DNA from 2 places in the Cronobacter turicensis genome. Region 1 is predicted to be linked to the other one. Evidence: predicted binding sites of a transcription regulator. Region 1 holds the regulator's gene; the other holds the start of a gene.
What was found. Region 1 encodes Fur, which represses iron uptake genes when iron is present. Its sites were predicted from a motif close to ATAATAATGAGAACNACTATCAA; they were not measured.
Positions count from the first base shown of each region.

Region 1 (3,929 bases):
GGGCGGCAAAGCGGCGATGGCGGTGACCGCGCTTGCGCCGGATCGCATAGAAAAGCTGGTGGCGATTGATATCGCGCCGGTGGATTATCAGGTGCGCCGTCACGATGAGATTTTTAACGCGGTGAACGCGGTGAGCGACGCGGGCGCCACGTCGCGCCAGCAGGCGGCGGAAGTTATGCGCCAGCACATTAGCGAAGAAGGCGTGGTGCAGTTTCTGCTGAAATCGTTTGTCGAGGGCGAATGGCGCTTTAACGTGCCGGTGCTGTGGCGTCAGTATGCGCGTATCGTCGGCTGGGAGACGGTGCCTGCCTGGCACGGCCCGGCGCTGTTTATCCGCGGCGGCGCGTCGCCTTACGTGGAAGAAGCGCACCGCGAAGCGTTGCTCGCGCAGTTCCCGCAGGCCCGCGCGCATGTGATTGCGGGCGCAGGCCACTGGGTGCATGCCGAAAAACCGCAGGCGGTGCTTCGCGCAATCCGTCGTTTTCTGGAAACTGATTAAAAACAGACCGACCGGCGCCGTCCTGCGCCGGATGCGTTGGCGCGCTTCGCTGCCTCATGTATGATGGCGCGCTGAAATACCGCCGGGCTCCGCCACGGCAGCCTGTTTCCCCTGTCTATACTCATACCATGGCAAAAGAACAAACGGACCGCACAACGCTCGATCTCTTCGCGGATGAACGCCGTCCGGGCAGACCGAAAACCAACCCGCTGTCGCGCGACGAACAGCTGCGCATCAATAAGCGCAACCAGCTTAAGCGTGACAAAGTTCGCGGGCTTAAGCGCGTCGAGCTGAAGCTGAACGCCGACGCGGTAGACGCGCTGAACCATCTCGCGCAGGCGCGCAATATCAGCCGTAGCGAGCTGATAGAAGCGATGCTGCTCGCTCAGCTGAAAGCCTTGCAGGAGTAAGGTCTGGTCTGATTTTTACCCAAAAGGACGGGGCAATGTAGCAGAGAGTGCACCCGGCGCCTGATACCGTTTCCGCACCCTCTTTTGTTCTGCTATGATTGCCCTATCTGTGGGCGTTATGCCAGCACCATCACATTTAGATTCAAGAGGTTATTCTTCTTATGGCAATCGTAGGCATCTTTTTCGGCAGCGACACCGGCAATACCGAAAATATCGCAAAAATTATCCAGAAACAGCTCGGGAAAGACGTTGCTGAAGTGCATGACATTGCTAAAAGCAGCAAAGAAGATCTGGAAGCATTCGATATTCTTCTGCTTGGCATTCCGACCTGGTATTACGGCGAAGCGCAGTGCGACTGGGACGATTTTTTCCCGACGCTGGAAGAAATAGATTTCAACGGCAAGCTTGTCGCGCTCTTCGGCTGCGGCGACCAGGAAGATTACGCTGAATACTTCTGCGACGCGCTGGGCACCATTCGCGACATTATCGAGCCGCGCGGCGCGACCATCGTTGGTCACTGGCCGACCGAAGGCTATCACTTTGAAGCCTCCAAAGGTCTGGCGGACGACGATCACTTCGTCGGTCTGGCGATTGACGAAGACCGCCAGCCTGAGCTGACCGCAGAACGCGTTGAAAAATGGGTCAAACAGGTTTCTGAAGAACTGCATCTGCAGGAAATCATCAACGCCTGAGATACATGGCGCGGGCGGATGTCCGCGCCGTTTGATAGATAAAAGCAATGAAAATAATTGCTACAAATTTTTAACTTTCCCTCGCTAAGCTGTACAATGGCTTCCTTAATTATCAGGCCCTCCACGTGAAAAACGCTGGCTGGTCCACGATTTTTAAGCTCTTTTTTGCCGGACGCTTGCGGTTTTCATTTAGGCATGTCAGTTCTATAATGAGACGCATTCATCTTCGGCGTATCCGATGTATCGCTTCCTTCCGGAGCGAGTCGTTAAGCAACAGGACAGATTCCGCATGACTGACAACAATACCGCATTAAAGAAGGCCGGCCTGAAAGTCACGCTTCCTCGATTAAAAATCCTCGAAGTGCTGCAGGAACCGGTCAATCATCATGTCAGTGCGGAAGACCTCTATAAGCGTCTGATTGACATGGGTGAAGAGATTGGCCTTGCCACGGTCTATCGCGTACTTAACCAGTTCGACGATGCCGGCATCGTCACCCGTCACAATTTCGAAGGCGGAAAATCCGTTTTCGAGCTGACGCAACAGCATCATCACGATCATCTGATTTGCCTCGATTGCGGCAAAGTGATCGAGTTCAGCGATGACTCCATTGAAGCTCGTCAGCGTGAAATCGCAACGCGTCATGGCATCCGCCTGACCAACCACAGCCTCTATCTGTACGGGCACTGTGCGGATGGCGACTGCCGCGAAAATGAACACGCGCACGAGGCTGGCGGCAAATAACGTTCGCCACGCTGCATAACCCAGGCCGACATCTGTCGGCTTTTTTATTCTCTGAAAACCTTCCCCTGAAAATACAAATGTATTTTTTTAGATAAAAATAAAATTTATGGTGTTTTAATACAGCGCACAATGCTTAATTAAGCTACTTATATTTTATTAAATGGAAATTCAGAAAATATAAATATCTTTACCGGTCAATCGTTTAGACGTAAGATTACCCCTGTTCTTCCTTTTATCTCCCCTGCCCCTTATTGCAGCAATAAAAAAGCATCCATTAAGATACAGCAACGATTTAATTCTATTTTATATAAGGTAACCAATATGGTCTTACCCCCTAAACCGCTTGCTGAGATTTACCGTATCGCGGATATTTTCAATAGCTACGGTAACTGGTCTCGCGCAGAAAAAAATACGCTCATTCCCCTGCGGGACGGGGAGATCTGCATCATTCGCGGTGGTCAGTTCTCTCTGATGCGCCAGAGCGACCGGCTGCTGCTGGAAAAAAGCAGCGCGCCTTCCGTTCTTGGTCTCGCCAGGAATTTAGGTAAATCCCAATTCGCAAAATTACAGGCTGATTCTGAATGTCATTATCAGTTAATTCCTTTTGATTATTTCATGCAGGAAATTGAAAAAAATCACTGCCAGTTACATCTGCTTATTTTGTCCTCATGGATTATTAATATACTTTGCTATCGCGAAGAAATCATGATCGGTAGAAACAGCTTCAGTATGATTAAAGCGAATATCGATTGCCTGGCGGCGATGGATGAGTTCATGCGTAACCGCATTAACGTGGCGGATTATATTGTTAAAAAAACTAATCTTTCCCGCAGTATGGTGATGAAAACCCTTTCTCAATTACGCAGCGCGAAAAATATTGAAATCAGTAAAGGCAAGCTGGTCGCGGTTCATCATCTGCCGGACACGCTGTAACACGCACGGCGCCCCACACAACAAAGCCAGCCCGGAGGCTGGCTTTTTATTACGCCGGGTTACAGCTGTACATTCTCCACACGGCTGTAACGTTTGCCGTCGCTGCTGACGCTTCGCACCTGCACCGCGCCTGCGACGCGTGGCGGCTTCGCGGCGTCATAACGCTGCCAGCGCGCGCCGCCGTCGGTGGAATACTCCATTGCGACGCCAGGCAGGCTGATGTTCATCCGCAACACGCCCTCTTTAACGCGCGCGCCGGGCACCGGTAAACGGAACTGCACGCCCGCTTTTTCAAGCTTCGGCAGTTCGCGGCTGCCGGTCAGGTTCGCAAAGCGCGTCCAGTCGTCGTGCAGCGCTTTCACATCCACCAGATGCGTTTCGCCGCCTTTATATTCGCGACCCGCCTGATAATCCTGCTCCCAGGCGGCGCGATGCCAGGCGCGCTCCGCGACGGCCAGCAGACGCGGGTACATCATGTACTCCATCTGCTTATCGGTGCGCACGACTTCGCTCCAGAGCTGCGCCGAGAGGCCATACGCGCCCGGCCACGGCTTGTCGGATTTGGCGCTGAATGCATTGCCATCGCGATCAACGGAAGTCTCTGCGTTTTGCGGCAGGTTATCTGGCGCGAAGCTGAAAATCTTGCGCTCGTC
Region 1 covers NZ_CP165997.1:2,993,073-2,997,001, forward strand. The annotation lists gene ybfF (esterase) at 1-499, shown strand, start outside; gene ybfE (LexA regulated protein) at 628-909, shown strand; gene fldA (flavodoxin FldA) at 1,071-1,601, shown strand; gene fur (ferric iron uptake transcriptional regulator) at 1,891-2,343, shown strand; gene AB8W27_RS14280 (helix-turn-helix domain-containing protein) at 2,665-3,276, shown strand; gene AB8W27_RS14285 (beta-N-acetylhexosaminidase) at 3,336-3,929, opposite strand, start outside.

Region 2 (3,929 bases), 1.7 Mb from region 1:
GGAGCTGGTGGCTATCGGCAACGGCACCGCGTCGCGCGAAACCGAACGTTTCTTCCTCGACGTGCAGAAGCAGTTCCCGAAAGTGACCGCGCAGAAAGTCATTGTCAGCGAAGCGGGCGCGTCGGTGTACTCCGCCTCTGAACTGGCGGCGCTGGAGTTCCCGGATCTCGACGTGTCGCTGCGCGGCGCGGTGTCTATCGCCCGTCGTCTGCAGGATCCGCTGGCGGAACTGGTGAAAATCGATCCGAAATCCATCGGCGTGGGCCAGTATCAGCATGACGTCAGTCAGAGCCAGCTGGCGCGCAAACTCGATGCGGTCGTGGAAGACTGCGTGAACGCCGTGGGCGTCGATCTCAATACCGCCTCGGTGCCGCTGCTGACCCGCGTGGCGGGCCTGACGCGTATGATGGCGCAGAACATTGTGTCGTGGCGCGACGAGAACGGTCAGTTCCGCAACCGTCAGCAGTTGCTGAAAGTCAGCCGTCTGGGGCCGAAAGCGTTTGAGCAGTGCGCGGGTTTCCTGCGTATTAACCACGGCGATAACCCGCTCGACGCCTCTACGGTTCACCCGGAAGCCTACCCGGTGGTGGAGCGCATTCTGGCGGCGACGGAGCAGTCGCTGCGCGATCTGATGGGCAACAGCAGCGCGCTGCGTAACGTGAAGGCGGTGGATTTTACCGATGAGCGTTTCGGCGTGCCGACCGTGACCGACATTATTAAAGAGCTGGAAAAACCGGGTCGCGACCCGCGTCCGGAATTCAAAACCGCCCAGTTCGCCGACGGCGTGGAGACGATGAACGATCTCCAGCCGGGCATGGTGCTGGAAGGCGCGGTGACCAACGTGACCAATTTCGGCGCGTTTGTGGATATCGGCGTGCATCAGGATGGTCTGGTGCATATCTCCTCGCTCTCCGACAAATTCGTCGAGGATCCGCACACCGTGGTGAAAGCGGGCGATATCGTGAAGGTGAAGGTGCTGGAAGTGGATTTACCGCGTAAGCGTATCGCGCTGACCATGCGTCTCGACGAGCAGCCAGGCGAAGGCAACGCGCGGCGCGGCGGCAATAGCCGCGAGCCGCAGAAGCGCCCGGCGCAGAATAACCGTAAACCGGCGCGCGACAGCGGCGCGGGCGGCAACAGCGCGATGAGCGATGCGCTCGCCGCCGCGTTCGGCAAAAAGCGTTAAGCCGCAGCACAACACATAAGGTCGGAAAACCGGCCTTTTTTATTGGTTTTTCGGGTGATATCCATGGCGGGTGCGCTACGTTTACCCGCCCTACGTTTTGACAGACGCGTTGATTCTGTGGGGTAGCGCACCCACCGCAGCGTTAACGGCCATTTATGTAGTTGTAGGGTGGGTAAGCGCAGCGCACCCACCTGTCATTCCTTGCCCGTACCGCAAAAATTATTTAAAAATCCACATTCAGAAATAAAATCAAATATGAACGCGGTTACATTTTTCATTTAAACAACAACTCGAACAAATAAATAACACTCATAAAAGGTGTCAAAATAATCTCTGGCCGCTTTTAATTTTAATTAAATGAAAAATAAAGAATAAATAATTTGACCACGTCTATTGAAAACGCGGGTGACCGCGTTTTTTTGCGCCAGAACAAATAAACATCAGAAAGTATCGTTACGCTGCATTATTGCATTGAAGATAAAAACCATTCTCATTACCATCTTAATCAGATAAACAACCCTTCCCGCGCAATAGTCGGCTCCTGGCCGTTGTATCGCTACGGCTCACCGCCGCTGAGCGCATTCGGAATAAGCAGGTCCTATGCAATTCACACCTAACAGCAGCTGGAAAATCACGGGTTTCGCCCGGGAAATCAGCCCGGCCTACCGCCAGAAGTTACTGTCGCTCGGCATGCTGCCGGGTTCATCGTTTGAGGTAAAACGCGTAGCTCCCCTGGGGGACCCGATTCATATCGAAACCCGACGCGTAAGCCTGGTGCTGCGAAAAAAAGATCTGGCGCTTTTGCAGGTTGAAGCGACCCGCTGACCTCTTTCTGTGTTGAGTTAACGCAAATGAAAAAATTAACCATCGGCTTAATCGGCAATCCGAACTCCGGCAAAACGACGCTATTTAATCAGCTTACCGGCGCGCGGCAGCGCGTGGGCAACTGGGCGGGCGTGACGGTAGAGCGTAAAGAGGGCAGCTTCGCGACGACCGATCACCAGGTGACGCTGGTCGATCTGCCTGGCACCTACTCTCTGACTACGATTTCTTCGCAAACCTCGCTCGATGAACAAATCGCCTGCCACTACATCCTCAGCGGCGATGCGGACATGCTGATAAACGTGGTGGACGCCTCCAACCTTGAGCGCAACCTCTACCTGACGCTGCAACTGCTGGAGCTCGGCATTCCATGCGTGGTCGCGCTGAACATGCTGGATATCGCCGACAAACAAAACATCCGCATTGATATCGACGCGCTGGCGAACCGCCTCGGCTGCCCGGTCGTACCGCTGGTTTCTACGCGCGCCCGCGGCATCGACAGCCTGAAGCTCGCCATTGACCGCCACAAGCGTAATCAGACTATTGAGCGCGTCCATTACCCGGCGCCGCTTTCTGAAGCGGCTGAGACCCTGGCGGCGGCGATGCCCGGCGATCTCTCCGCCCAGCAACGCCGCTGGCTCGGGCTGCAAATGCTCGAAGGCGATATCTATAGCCACAGTGTGGCGGGCGATGCCGCCGCACGGCTCCCGCACATTCAGGCGCAGCTTGAGAGCCAGCTTGATGACCCGGCGCTGCATATCGTTGACGCCCGCTACCAGAGTATTTCCACCCTTTGCGACGCCGTCAGCAACAGCCTCACCGCCGAGCCGCACCGCCTCACAGCCGCGCTGGATAACATTATTCTCAACCGTTTTCTGGGTTTGCCGGTCTTTCTCGGCGTGATGTACCTGATGTTTCTGCTCGCCATTAACATCGGCGGCGCGTTGCAGCCGATTTTCGACGCGGGCTCCGTGGCGATTTTCATTCACGGGCTGCAATGGGTCGGTTACACGCTGCATTTCCCTACCTGGCTGACGCTGTTCCTCGCCCAGGGGATTGGCGGCGGCATCAACACCGTGCTGCCGCTCGTGCCGCAAATCGGCATGATGTACCTGTTTCTGTCGTTTCTTGAAGATTCCGGTTATATGGCCCGCGCGGCGTTTGTGATGGATCGCCTGATGCAGGCGCTGGGTCTGCCGGGTAAATCGTTCGTTCCGCTGATTGTGGGCTTTGGCTGCAACGTGCCGTCGGTGATGGGCGCCCGCACGCTGGATGCGCCGCGCGAACGGTTGATGACTATCATGATGGCGCCATTTATGTCCTGCGGCGCGCGACTGGCGATTTTCGCGGTATTCGCCGCCGCCTTTTTTGGTCAGCAGGGCGCGCTGGTGGTCTTTTCGCTCTATCTGCTTGGCATCGTCATGGCGATCCTGACCGGCCTGATGCTGAAGTTTACGATCATGCGCGGCGAAGCCACGCCGTTTGTGATGGAGTTGCCGGTATATCACGTGCCGCACCTGAAAAGCCTGCTGCTGCAAACGTGGCAGCGCCTGAAAGGCTTTGTGCTGCGCGCCGGGAAAGTCATCGTCATTGTCAGTGTGTTCATTGGCGCGCTGAATAGCTTTTCGTTCAGCGGCAAGACCGTGGACAACATTAACGATTCCGCGCTGGCCTCCGTCAGCCGCGTACTGACGCCGCTGTTAAAACCGATCGGCGTGCAGGAAGACAACTGGCAGGCCACCGTCGGGTTATTCACCGGCGCGATGGCGAAAGAAGTCGTGGTCGGCACGCTGAACACGCTTTATACCGCCGAAAACATCCATGAAGCCCCGTTCGATGCCGCGAGCTTTAGCCTGAAGGCCGAGCTGACCGGCGCGCTGGCGGAAACCTGGCAGAGCCTGAAAGACACCTTCAGCCTGAG
Region 2 covers NZ_CP165997.1:300,693-304,621, reverse strand. The annotation lists gene AB8W27_RS01400 (Tex family protein) at 1-1,186, shown strand, start outside; gene feoA (ferrous iron transporter A) at 1,787-2,011, shown strand; gene feoB (Fe(2+) transporter permease subunit FeoB) at 2,038-3,929, shown strand, end outside.
Region 2: feoA (ferrous iron transporter A) is a predicted target of Fur. The motif match lies at 1,664-1,686, and genes of this name have one in related genera.